DNA from 2 places in the Streptomyces krungchingensis genome. Region 1 is predicted to be linked to the other one. Evidence: riboswitches for the same ligand, from Rfam matches in the RefSeq annotation. Region 1 holds a riboswitch; the other holds the start of a gene.
What was found. A riboswitch is a leader RNA that binds a small molecule or an ion and turns the genes downstream of it on or off. The one in region 1 is predicted to bind guanidine.
Positions count from the first base shown of each region.

Region 2: linked by a shared signal. The riboswitch ahead of ACSYGO_RS03345 (MBL fold metallo-hydrolase) and the one ahead of ACSYGO_RS19750 (DMT family transporter) in region 1 are both predicted to bind guanidine.

Region 1 is NZ_JBPUKY010000001.1:4,475,094-4,480,061, reverse strand. Features, by position in the region: gene rdgB (RdgB/HAM1 family non-canonical purine NTP pyrophosphatase) at 1-103, shown strand, start outside; tRNA gene ACSYGO_RS19775 (tRNA-Leu) at 145-227, opposite strand; gene ACSYGO_RS19770 (HNH endonuclease signature motif containing protein) at 281-1,306, opposite strand; gene bcp (thioredoxin-dependent thiol peroxidase) at 1,510-1,977, opposite strand; gene ACSYGO_RS19760 (DUF3618 domain-containing protein) at 2,116-2,454, shown strand; gene ACSYGO_RS19755 (GroES family chaperonin) at 2,638-2,940, shown strand; guanidine-III (ykkC-III) riboswitch at 2,992-3,057, shown strand; gene ACSYGO_RS19750 (DMT family transporter) at 3,088-3,408, shown strand; gene ACSYGO_RS19745 (transglycosylase domain-containing protein) at 3,501-4,968, opposite strand, start outside.
Region 2 is NZ_JBPUKY010000001.1:722,890-727,857, forward strand. Features, by position in the region: gene ACSYGO_RS03340 (FGGY-family carbohydrate kinase) at 1-1,127, opposite strand, end outside; gene ACSYGO_RS03345 (MBL fold metallo-hydrolase) at 1,138-2,016, opposite strand; guanidine-III (ykkC-III) riboswitch at 2,029-2,096, opposite strand; gene ACSYGO_RS03350 (cupin domain-containing protein) at 2,457-2,861, opposite strand; gene ACSYGO_RS03355 (LacI family DNA-binding transcriptional regulator) at 2,954-4,003, opposite strand; gene ACSYGO_RS03360 (extracellular solute-binding protein) at 4,277-4,968, shown strand, end outside.

The DNA of each region.
Region 1 (4,968 bases):
CCGCACCTGCGCCGAACTCTCCCCCGCCGAGAAGAACGCCATCAGCCACCGCGGCAAGGCGTTCCGGGCACTGGTACCGGTGGTGGGGGAATTGCTGGGCTGAGCATGCGAAAGGGCCGCCGGGTCCGGCGGCCCTCTCCTGCGTGCGGCCGATGGGATTCGAACCCACATGGGCAAACGCCCAGAGGCACCTAAAACCTCCGCTTATACCATTCAGCAACGGCCGCTCAAAACGGTCATCACGCCCGACCGGCGGCACTCAGTGTACGAGGGCCGCGGCTCACCTGGCGAGAGGGACCACCCCCGCCTTCTGCCGGCACCACGTCGCCGTCAGCGAATGGCAGTTGGGGCACAGATACCGCAGGTTCTCCCGGCGATTGTCGCGCCAGTCCCCATTGATGTGGTCGATCTGCAAGGTGATCGGACGGCCTCGCCATTCGCCGGTGTTGCCGCATTCCGCGCACGCGTACGGCTCCCCGACCTCGGCCAGCGCCCGATGGAGCTGGGCCCTTCTGGGGCGTCCCGCCTGCTCCGGCAGGACGACCAGCACTCGGCAGGCGGTCGGTGCGGGCGCCGGTCGCTCGGGTCGCGCCCAGGCCCGGCGTTTGAAGTGGCCGGTGTCGAGTCCGAGGCGTGAGGCGGCCCGACGCACCCGCCGGTGGTTGGTGTCGTCGACCTCCATGCCGAGAGCGCGCATGACGTCGGCGAAACTCGTGCAGCGCGGCACGAGGCTCCGCAGCGCGTCCTCGGGAATCGCCGTCCGTCGATGGGCGAAGTGACTGACGTCGATGCGGTGCTCGGCGAGCATGCGGCCCAGCGCCGCCCGTGACCGGCCGTCGTCGGGGACCCCCAGGGCGCGCGCGACGCCCCGCACGCTGGTGGCCCCGGCCGCGGCTGCCCGCAGCTCTTCGCGGGTGAGGGGCAGGTCGACATTCCGACGCCCGATACCGGGGAAGTGACTGATGTCGATCCCCATCGCGTCGATACGGCGCCGGAGGTGGGAGAGCGTTCCCGTGGCCGGGACGGCTCCGAGCTTCAGGGCCACCTCCCGCAAGGAGGCGGCCGATGCGGCGGCTTCGGCGACAGCGGCGTCCGGATACGTGCGCCATGGACTGCTCTTGACGAAGTGGCCGGTATCGAGGCCGTATCGAGCCACTCTTTCCTGAAGTACCCGGCGACGGCCCCCGCTCGGCTTCAGGCCGAGGCGCCGCATGAGGTCCGCCCAGCTGCGCGCTGCGGCCACTTCACGTTCCAACGTCCCCTTGCGATAGAGGTCCGAGCGTTCGGACGTCCTTCGTGCCGTCATGCGTCCCCCGTTCCCTGCGCCGCTCCCGTACGGCCTGCCGGGCACGGCACCGCTGGTCACGCAGTGGGTCCGGTCCCCACTTCGTTCGCTCGGACGTCGCACCCTCGTACGGAGTAACGAACCCCCGCCCGTCCCGTCACGCGGGGAACGCGGAGCGGCTCGCGCCGACGGGTCGGGCGAGCCGCTGCGGGAGGGGTGGGGGCTCAGATGCCGAGGTCCTTGATGATCTTCGCCACGTGGCCCGTCGCCTTCACGTTGTACAGGGCCCGCTCGACCTTGCCCTCCTCGTCGACGATCACGGTGGAGCGGATGACGCCGACGACCGTCTTGCCGTAGAGCTTCTTCTCGCCGAAGGCGCCGTAGGCCTCCAGGACGGTCTTGTCGGGGTCGCCGACCAGGGTGACCTTCAGGGACTCCTTCTCGCGGAACTTGGCGAGCTTCTCGGGCTTGTCGGGGGAGACGCCGATGACGTCGTACCCGGCGCCCGCCAGCAGGTCGAGGTTGTCCGTGAAGTCGCAGGCCTGCTTGGTGCAGCCGGGGGTCAGGGCGGCCGGGTAGAAGTACACGATGACCTTGCGGCCCTTGTGGCCGGAGAGGGAGACCTCGTTGCCGTCGGCGTCGGGCAGGCTGAAGTCGGGGGCGGTGTCGCCGGGCTGGAGTCGCTCGCTCATCGGTACCTCACGTGGCCGGGGGATGGTTTACGGACCTATGGGTGACGAGCGTAATGGGGGTGCCGAGGGGTGCGCGGCTGCCCGAGCTGACAGACTGTCGACGGCAGAGAGTCAGAACACGACCACGGAGGCAGCGCGGTGTCGGATACGTCGAGAACGTCGGATACCAGGACTCCGGCGGAGATCGAGGCGGACATCAAGCGCCGCCGCGAAACGCTCGCCGAGACCCTCGACGAGATCGGCGTGCGGGTGCACCCGAAGACGATCGTGGGTGACGCGAAGGCCAAGGTCGCCTCGCACATCGACCACACGCTCGGCCGTGCCTACGTCGGTGTCAATCGCGTGGTCAGCGATGTGAAGGGCCAGCTGGTCAGCGAGGAGGGCGCGCCCCGCCTGGAGCGCATCGTGCCGGTGGCCCTGGTCGTGGCCGGTGTCGTCGGCCTGCTCGCCGTCGGTTCCCGGCGCCGCAAGCGCTGATCCACCGGGGGCCGGGGGCCGGGGGCCGGGGTCGGGGCGGGGCCCGTCCGGGTGCCGCCGGGTGGTTTCCGCGGGGCGAGGATCGACCCACTCGCGTGCGGAGGCGGCCGGGGCAGGTAGGTTCGGGGCGTGAGCGCCAATCGGGATAAGCACAGCACCCATCACGACAAGTTGCCCATCCGCATGCTGCACGACCGTGTGCTGGTGCGGCAGGACGCCGCGGAGGGCGAGCGCCGGTCCGGCGGCGGCATCCTGATCCCCGCGACGGCTGCGGTCGGCCGCCGTCTGGCCTGGGCCGAGGTCGTCGCCGTCGGGCAGAACGTCCGGACGGTCGAGCCGGGCGACCGCGTTCTGTACGACCCGGAGGACCGTGCCGAGGTCGAGGTGCGCGGGATCGCCTACGTGCTGATGCGCGAGCGGGATCTGCACGCCGTCGCCGCGGACCGCTTCGAGGGCTCCGAGGACTCGACGGGCTTGTACTTGTAGGTGTACGTCTGCCGAAGGGGCTGGTGACCATGGTCACCAGCCCCTTTTGCCTGTGTTTTGCTACGGTGGAGGGACCCGACGAGACGCGCCGTACCGGGATTGCAAAGACGACGCACCCCCTGTCGTCCGATGCACGGAGGTGCCGTCATGGCCTGGGTTCTGCTCGTCGTCGCCGGTCTGCTGGAGGTGGGCTGGTCGATCGGCATGAAGTACACCGACGGTTTCACCCGGCTGTGGCCGAGCCTGGCCACGGGTGCCGGGATCGTCGCGAGCATGCTTCTTCTCTCGTACGCGGCCAGGTCCCTGCCCATCGGTACCGCCTACGGCGTCTGGGTCGGGATCGGCGCCGCCGGGGCGGCGGTGCTCGGCATGGTGGTGCTCGGCGAGCCGGTGACCGCCGCCCGGATCTTCTTCGTGTGTCTGCTGCTGGTCGCCGTGGTGGGTCTCAAGGCGACCTCGGGTCACTGACGGGCCCGGTCACTGACGGGCCCGGCCGCTGACCGGCCCGGCCGCTGACCGGCCGGTCACCGACCAGCCTGGTCGCCGACCGGGCCGAGGGCCTAGGACCGGCGGTGCGGGGCCCGCCCGAAGGGGTTGGTGCCGGCGATCGTCCCGTTCGTGCCGCCGTCGGTCGTGCCGCCGTCCGTCGTCCCTCCGGTGCTGGTGCCGTCGGTGGTGCCCCCGTCGGTGGTCCCGCCGTCGGTGGTCCCGCCGTCCGACGTGCCTCCGTCGATCGTGCCGCCGTCGGTGGTGCCGCCGTCCGTCTGGCCCTCGGTCTGACCCTGGCTCTGGCCCTGGTCCTGGCCCTCGGTCTGGCCCTCGGTCTGCCCCTCGACCTGTCCTTGGCTCTGGCCCTGGATGTCCTGGCCCTGGATGTCCTCGCCGTCCGACGTGCCGCCGTCGTCGTCCTGGCCGCCGATGGTGTCCGGCGTGCTGGGTTCGGTCGTCGGGGTCTGCGTCTGCTCGGCGCCGGGCTGGAGCTGGAGGTCGAAGTCCGACACCGGGGTGCCGCGGAGCGCGGTCCGGGTGAACTGCGCCCAGATCCGGGCCGGGTAGGCGCCGCCGTTGATCCGGGTCTCGCCGAGGGCGCCGTACAGCGGCTTGTGGGCGCCGGTGTCGGGGTCCTGGCCCATCACGGACACCACGGTCGCGAGGTCCGGGGTGTAGCCCGCGAACCAGGCGGCCTGGTCCTCCTCGGCGGTGCCGGTCTTGCCGGCGGTGGGGCGGCCCGCGGCCTGTGCGGCCGTGCCGGTGCCACCCTCGACGACGCTGCGCAGGACGGAGGTGGTGGTGTCCGCCGCTTCGCGGCTCACCGCCTGGTGGGTGTCCCGGCTCGGCAGTTCGACGGCCTCCGCGCCGTCCTTGGTGATCTTCTCGACGAGCGAGTACGTGCCGCGCCTGCCGTGGTTGGCGAGGGTGGCGTACGCCTCCGCCATGTCGAGGACGCTGGCGGTGGCCGGGCCGAGCGCGATGGAGGGGGACGCGGTCAGGTCGGGGGTGTTCGAGGGGATGCCGAGGGACACGGCCGTCTTCTCGACCTCGTCCGGGCCGACGTCGACGGCCATCTGCGCGTACACCGAGTTGACGGACCGGTCGGTGGCGGTGCGCACGGTGATGTCGCCGTACGAGTAGCCGTCCTCGTTCTCGGGGGCGTAGGCGCCGCCGCTCCAGCCCCGTACGGGGCGCTTGTTGGTGCCGTCGTAGACGGTGTTCGGGTTGATCATGCGGCCGTCGCCGGTCGTCGAGTGGTTCTCGACGGCGGCGGTGAACACGAACGGTTTGAAGGTGGAGCCGACCTGGTAGTCGCGGCGGGTCGCGTTGTTCACGTACTGCTTGGTGTAGTCGATGCCGCCGTACATGGCGACGACCTTGCCGTTGGAGGGGTCGATGGCGACGCCGCCCGCGCGGACGTAGGTGTCGGTCTTGCGGTTCTTCTTGTCGAGCTTGTCCATCACCTGGTCGTCGACGGCCTTCACGAAGGCGTCCTGCTTGGGCTTCTGCAGTGTGGTGGTGATGCGGTAGCCGCCG
Region 2 (4,968 bases), 3.8 Mb from region 1:
AACCCGGTGGCCTCCAGAGCGGCCCGGTAGAGGTCGCCTCGGGTGTGGGACAGGGTGAGTCCGGCGATCACTCCGCGGGCGTCCGGGTCCATGACCGGGGTGCGCTCGCCGGAGAAGTACGGGAGCATCAGCAGGCCGTTGGCGCCGGGGCCCGACTCGGCTGCCAGACGGGTGAGTTCGGCGTGGTCGGTGCCGGTGAACAGGTCGCGCAGCCAGTTGGTGACGGCGCCGGAGGTGGCCATGCCGCCGGCCAGGTTGCGGGTGCCCCGGAGCGCGCCGACCGTGCCCCACAGGGACGGACTCGTCAGCGGCTCGGGCACTGTGTGGATGAGGAACATGGTGGTGCCGTACATGAGCATCAGGTCGCCGGTGTTCTGCGCGCCCACACTCAGCGCCTCAGCCCAGGCGTCGATGGTCCCGGTGGTGACGGGGATGCCGGAGGGCAGTCCGGTGTCCCGGGCGGCCCGGGCGGTGAGTGTGCCGGCGGACTCACCGGACCAGCGCAGCGGCGGCAGGTCGATGCCGGGTGCCACTTCGGCGGCCCAGGGGGCGTACCACTCGCAGGCGATCGTGTCGTAGAGCGGGGTGCACTGGCTCGCCGAGTGGTGGTCGAGGACGTAGCTCCCCGTGAGGTTCCTGACCAGCCAGGAACTCGGCATGTACAGGCGTCGGGCCCGGGCGTAGAGCTCGGGCTCCTCGTCGGCGATCCAGGCGATCTTCGGCCCCGCGGCCTGGGTCGAGAGGGCGGATCCGCCGCGGCGGATGATCTCCTCCGCGCCGAGCCGTTCCTCGATGTGCCGGATCTGGCGGACGGAGCGCGTGTCCACTCCGTAGAGGACGGCGGGGCGCAACGGCGCGTCGTGCTCGTCGGTCAGCAGGACGCAGGGCCCCATGCCGCTGACCCCGACGGCGACCACGCTGGTGTCTCCGGGCGCGATGAGCTCCTGGGCGAGTTCGGTGAACTCGCGCCACCACACCGAGGCGTCCATCTCGAAACGGCCGGGACCGGGCCTCGTGGGGGTGTGTTCCCGGACGGCGGAACGGATCGGGGCACCGTCGAGGCCGACGAGCACGCCCTTGCTGCTCGACGTGCCGATGTCCACACCGATGACTGCGTCGCGAGGCATGACGAGGCTCTCAGGCGTCGCGGCAGATGACGAAGGCGGGGAACGGGTGCCTGCCGGGCCGGTCGCCGACCTCGTCGATCGCCGCCCTGATGTCGCGGAGCCGGCTCGGGGCCATCTCCAAGGGTGGCTCGTCGGGCTGGTAGGTGGTCCGGATCGGGTAGTCCACACCGGGCTCGCGCGTCATCTCGATGTGGCACCCGAGCACGTGGGTCACCGGACGGCTGTCCGCGAACTCGATCAGGCGGTCGACGGATCGCGTGAACGCCGGCCAGTCCGCCACGTACAGCCGGCCGGGGTAGACCGTGTCGCCGGTGAGCAGGAATCCCGTCCAGGGGTCGTAGTAGGTGACCGCCGCCTCGTGGTGCCCCGGCGTGGAGAAGCATTCCAGGACACGGCCCCCGAGGTCGATCCGTGCCACCCGGTCGGGATCGCCGCGGAACCCGAAGTAGTCCCATGCCGTGTCGAGTCGGGCTCCCACGACCTGGGTGTCCGGGCGGTCCGTGAACTGCGCGTCCGCGGCGATGTGGTCGCCGTGCGGATGGGTGTGCAGCACGAGCAGCCCGTACCCGTCGTGCGGATCGCGGCGGAGTCGATCGGCGATCAGACCGTCGACGACGCGGCGCAGCGGGAAGTACTCCGCGGACGCGGTGGCCCCGGTGTCCAGCAGCACCGCCCGCTCGCGTCCGAAGAGCAGGAACATGAACGGCGCCTCGTAGTTGATCGCCATGTTCTGCCGGAGGATGAAGGTGTCCTCGTCGTACGCGTGGATCTGGATGTCGGCATCCGTGTTGTGCTTCGCCGACGGTGATCCGTGGTCCCACGCGACGTCCAGCGGGCGGGACCCGTGCACCGCGGGTGCCGGGCCGAACGAGCGCTTGTCTGCGTCCACGACGCCTCCCCTCGTGCGTCGTCTTTGCGGACCGGGTACGGCGCACTTCTCGTCCGGGGCAGGCACCGGCGCGCCGCCGCCCGGAAACTAACACGCCCCGCGAAGTCCCGCAGCCGCGCGGCGACCGGTACTGGCGCGATTTCGTACGAGGACGGCGACCGGCACGGGCGCGTGCGCACAGGAGCACGGCGACCAGCACGTGCACGGTCCCTTGCGAGGGCGACGACCAGCCGGGGCGCGGTCACTTACGGGCTCGCCGACCAGCGAGGGTGCGGTCACGTGCGGGATGGCCGACCAGCGAGGGCGCGATCACGTACCAGCACGGTGACCAGCCGGGGCGGCGCGGTAGTGCGGGATCGGCCGTCGGCCCGGCCGCGGTCGGGCGCAAGCACGATGATGGGCCATGCAGGCGCCGCGCCCCACGGCCGGCCACTCCCCCGTCACGTGCTTACGTCCGCCCGCCCCGTCCGCCCGTCGTCCTCCTGCGGCACGGCGTATCCGGGGACGGAGGGCCATCGCACGGTCAGCACCACCGACTCCTCCTCGGCGACCCAGGAATGGTCCACTCCCCGGCCCCACACGACGTAGTCGCCCTGCTCCGCCAGCACGACGCTGCGACCGGGCAGCTCGACGCGGAAACGGCCGCTGACGAGGACCTGGAGAGCCGTGCGCGTCTCTCCCCGCACCCACTGCTCGCGCCGCTCGCCGCGTGGGTGGACGCCCCACTTGATCTCCACGGCCTCACTCCGGCGGGGATCGCCGGGCTCCTTGAAATGCCCGAGCAGCCAGCCCCGGTCCAGTGCCGCGTCCTTGCCGGCGTTGCCCACGTACACGCTGTCGTCCATGCGCCCGAAGCTAACACCCGCTCCACGGCCCGCGCCGCGATCGGCGCAGGGCGACGGCACCGGACTCGGAGACCGGTCGGACGGATACGGCGTCACGCGTCGCCGGTGCCGGGCCCCGTCGCCGTGGAGGGACGTCCGGCGCTGCTCTCGCGGACCACCAGCCGGTGACCGGCCGTCAGCGTGGACGGCCGGTTGACCGGTGCGTCCGACATCCGGTCGAGCAGCGCCGCCACGGCCATGCGCGCGATCGCCCGCTTGTCCGGCGAGACGGTGGTGAGTGAGGGCACGGCGTAGCGGGACTCCTCCAGGTCGTCGAAGCCGACGACGGCCATGTCGTGCGGGACGTCGACGTGCCGCTCGTGGGCCACGCGCAGTGCGCCCGACGCGAGGAGGTCGGAGAAGCAGAAGACCGCGTCCGGAGGGTGGTCCAGGTCGAGCAGGCGGCTCATCGCCTCGGCCCCCTCGGCCCGTCCGAAGCTGCGCACCGGGGGCGCGAGGCGGGGGTCGTAAGGGACGCCGGCGGCATGCAGGGCGGTGAAGTAGCCATGCATGCGCTGGGCGGAGGTGGCGAACGGCGGGTCGGTCTGATGCCCGATCACGGCGATCCGCCGACGGCCGAGTGCCAGCAGGTGCTCGGTGGCCTCGCAGGCCGCGGCGGCATTGTCGATCAGGACGTGATCGGCGGCGATGTCGTACGAGCGCTCGCCCAGCAGGACGAGGGGCACCGTCTGTTCGAGAGCCGCCAGCCGTGCCTGGTCGAGTCGGAGGGGGCTGAGCAGGACGCCGTCGATCAGCGAGTCGGTGAGTCCGCTGGCGATGCGCAGTTCCTCGTCGGGGTCGCCGCCGGTGTCCTCGATGAGCACCGTGTAACCGTGTTCCTTGGCCGCCACGACCACTTCGGCGGCGAGTTCCGCGAAGTAGGGGGCGACGAGTTCGGGGAACGCCAGGGCGATGATGCCGCTGCGGCCGGTCCGCAGGTGGCGCGCGGAGGCGTGCGGACGGTAGTCCAGTTCCGCGATCGCCCGCTCGACGCGCAGCCGGGTCGGTTCGGCGACCTTCGCGGCGCCCCGCACCACGTTCGACACCGTCTTGATGGACACACCCGCGCGCGCGGCGACGTCCTTCATGCGTGCTCCGGCCACGTCCCCGCCCTTTGTGCCGCCTGCATGGTTCCGGTGTCACCTTACCCCCTGATTCCAACGTTGGAACAGAAGCATCCATCGAGGCGCTCCGAGCACCCACCCAGCCGCGGCGACCAATTCACCAGTGTCGACGCGACCTATTGACGACCGCAGCTGAACTAAGTACAACGTTGGAAACTTCTCGGCCCGATCCATTCGGAGCCGCTTCAAATCAACGATTACAACGTAGAACCCAATGCCCCCGGGCCAGCCGCTGTGGAAGGACGCACACTCATGCCGGAGCGAACCGGGCACGTCCCACCCTCGGCGCCGTCACGGCGTCTCCTCCTGCGGTCGGCGCTCGCGCTGGGGACGACCGCCGCCGGCGCCACCCTGACCGGCTGCGGCAACACGCTCGCCCAGGGATTCACCGGCGGCGCGCCCGCGTCGGCCCGGCTGAACTTCTGGAATCCGTTCACCGGTGGCGACGGAGCACGCATGGTCGCCATGGAGAAGGCCTACGGTGCCGAGCACCCCGGCACGACCCTGAAGTCCTCCACCTTCGTGTGGGGCAACCCGTACTACACCAAGCTCACGCTGGCCACGCTCGGCGACCGCCCTCCCCAGGTCGCCGTCGCCCACCTGTCCAAGGTGCCGACACTCGCCGAGGCCGGCCTGCTCACCGAGCTCGCCCCCGAGGCGCTGGCCCGGCACGGCATGACGGCCGAGCGGTTCGACGCCAAGCCCTGGGCCAAGGCGCATCTCGACGGCTCGCTCTACGCGGTGCCGCTCGACACGCATCCCTTCGTCCTGTACTTCCGCACGGACATCGCGAAGAAGGCTGGACTGCTCGACGGCAGCGGGCAGTTGACCGCCATCGACGGTCCCGACCAGTTCATCGACGCGATGAAGGCGGCCAAGGAGGTCACCAAGAACTGGGGCGGCTCGGTGGCGGCCATCAAGGACGCCTCCACCCAGTACCGGCT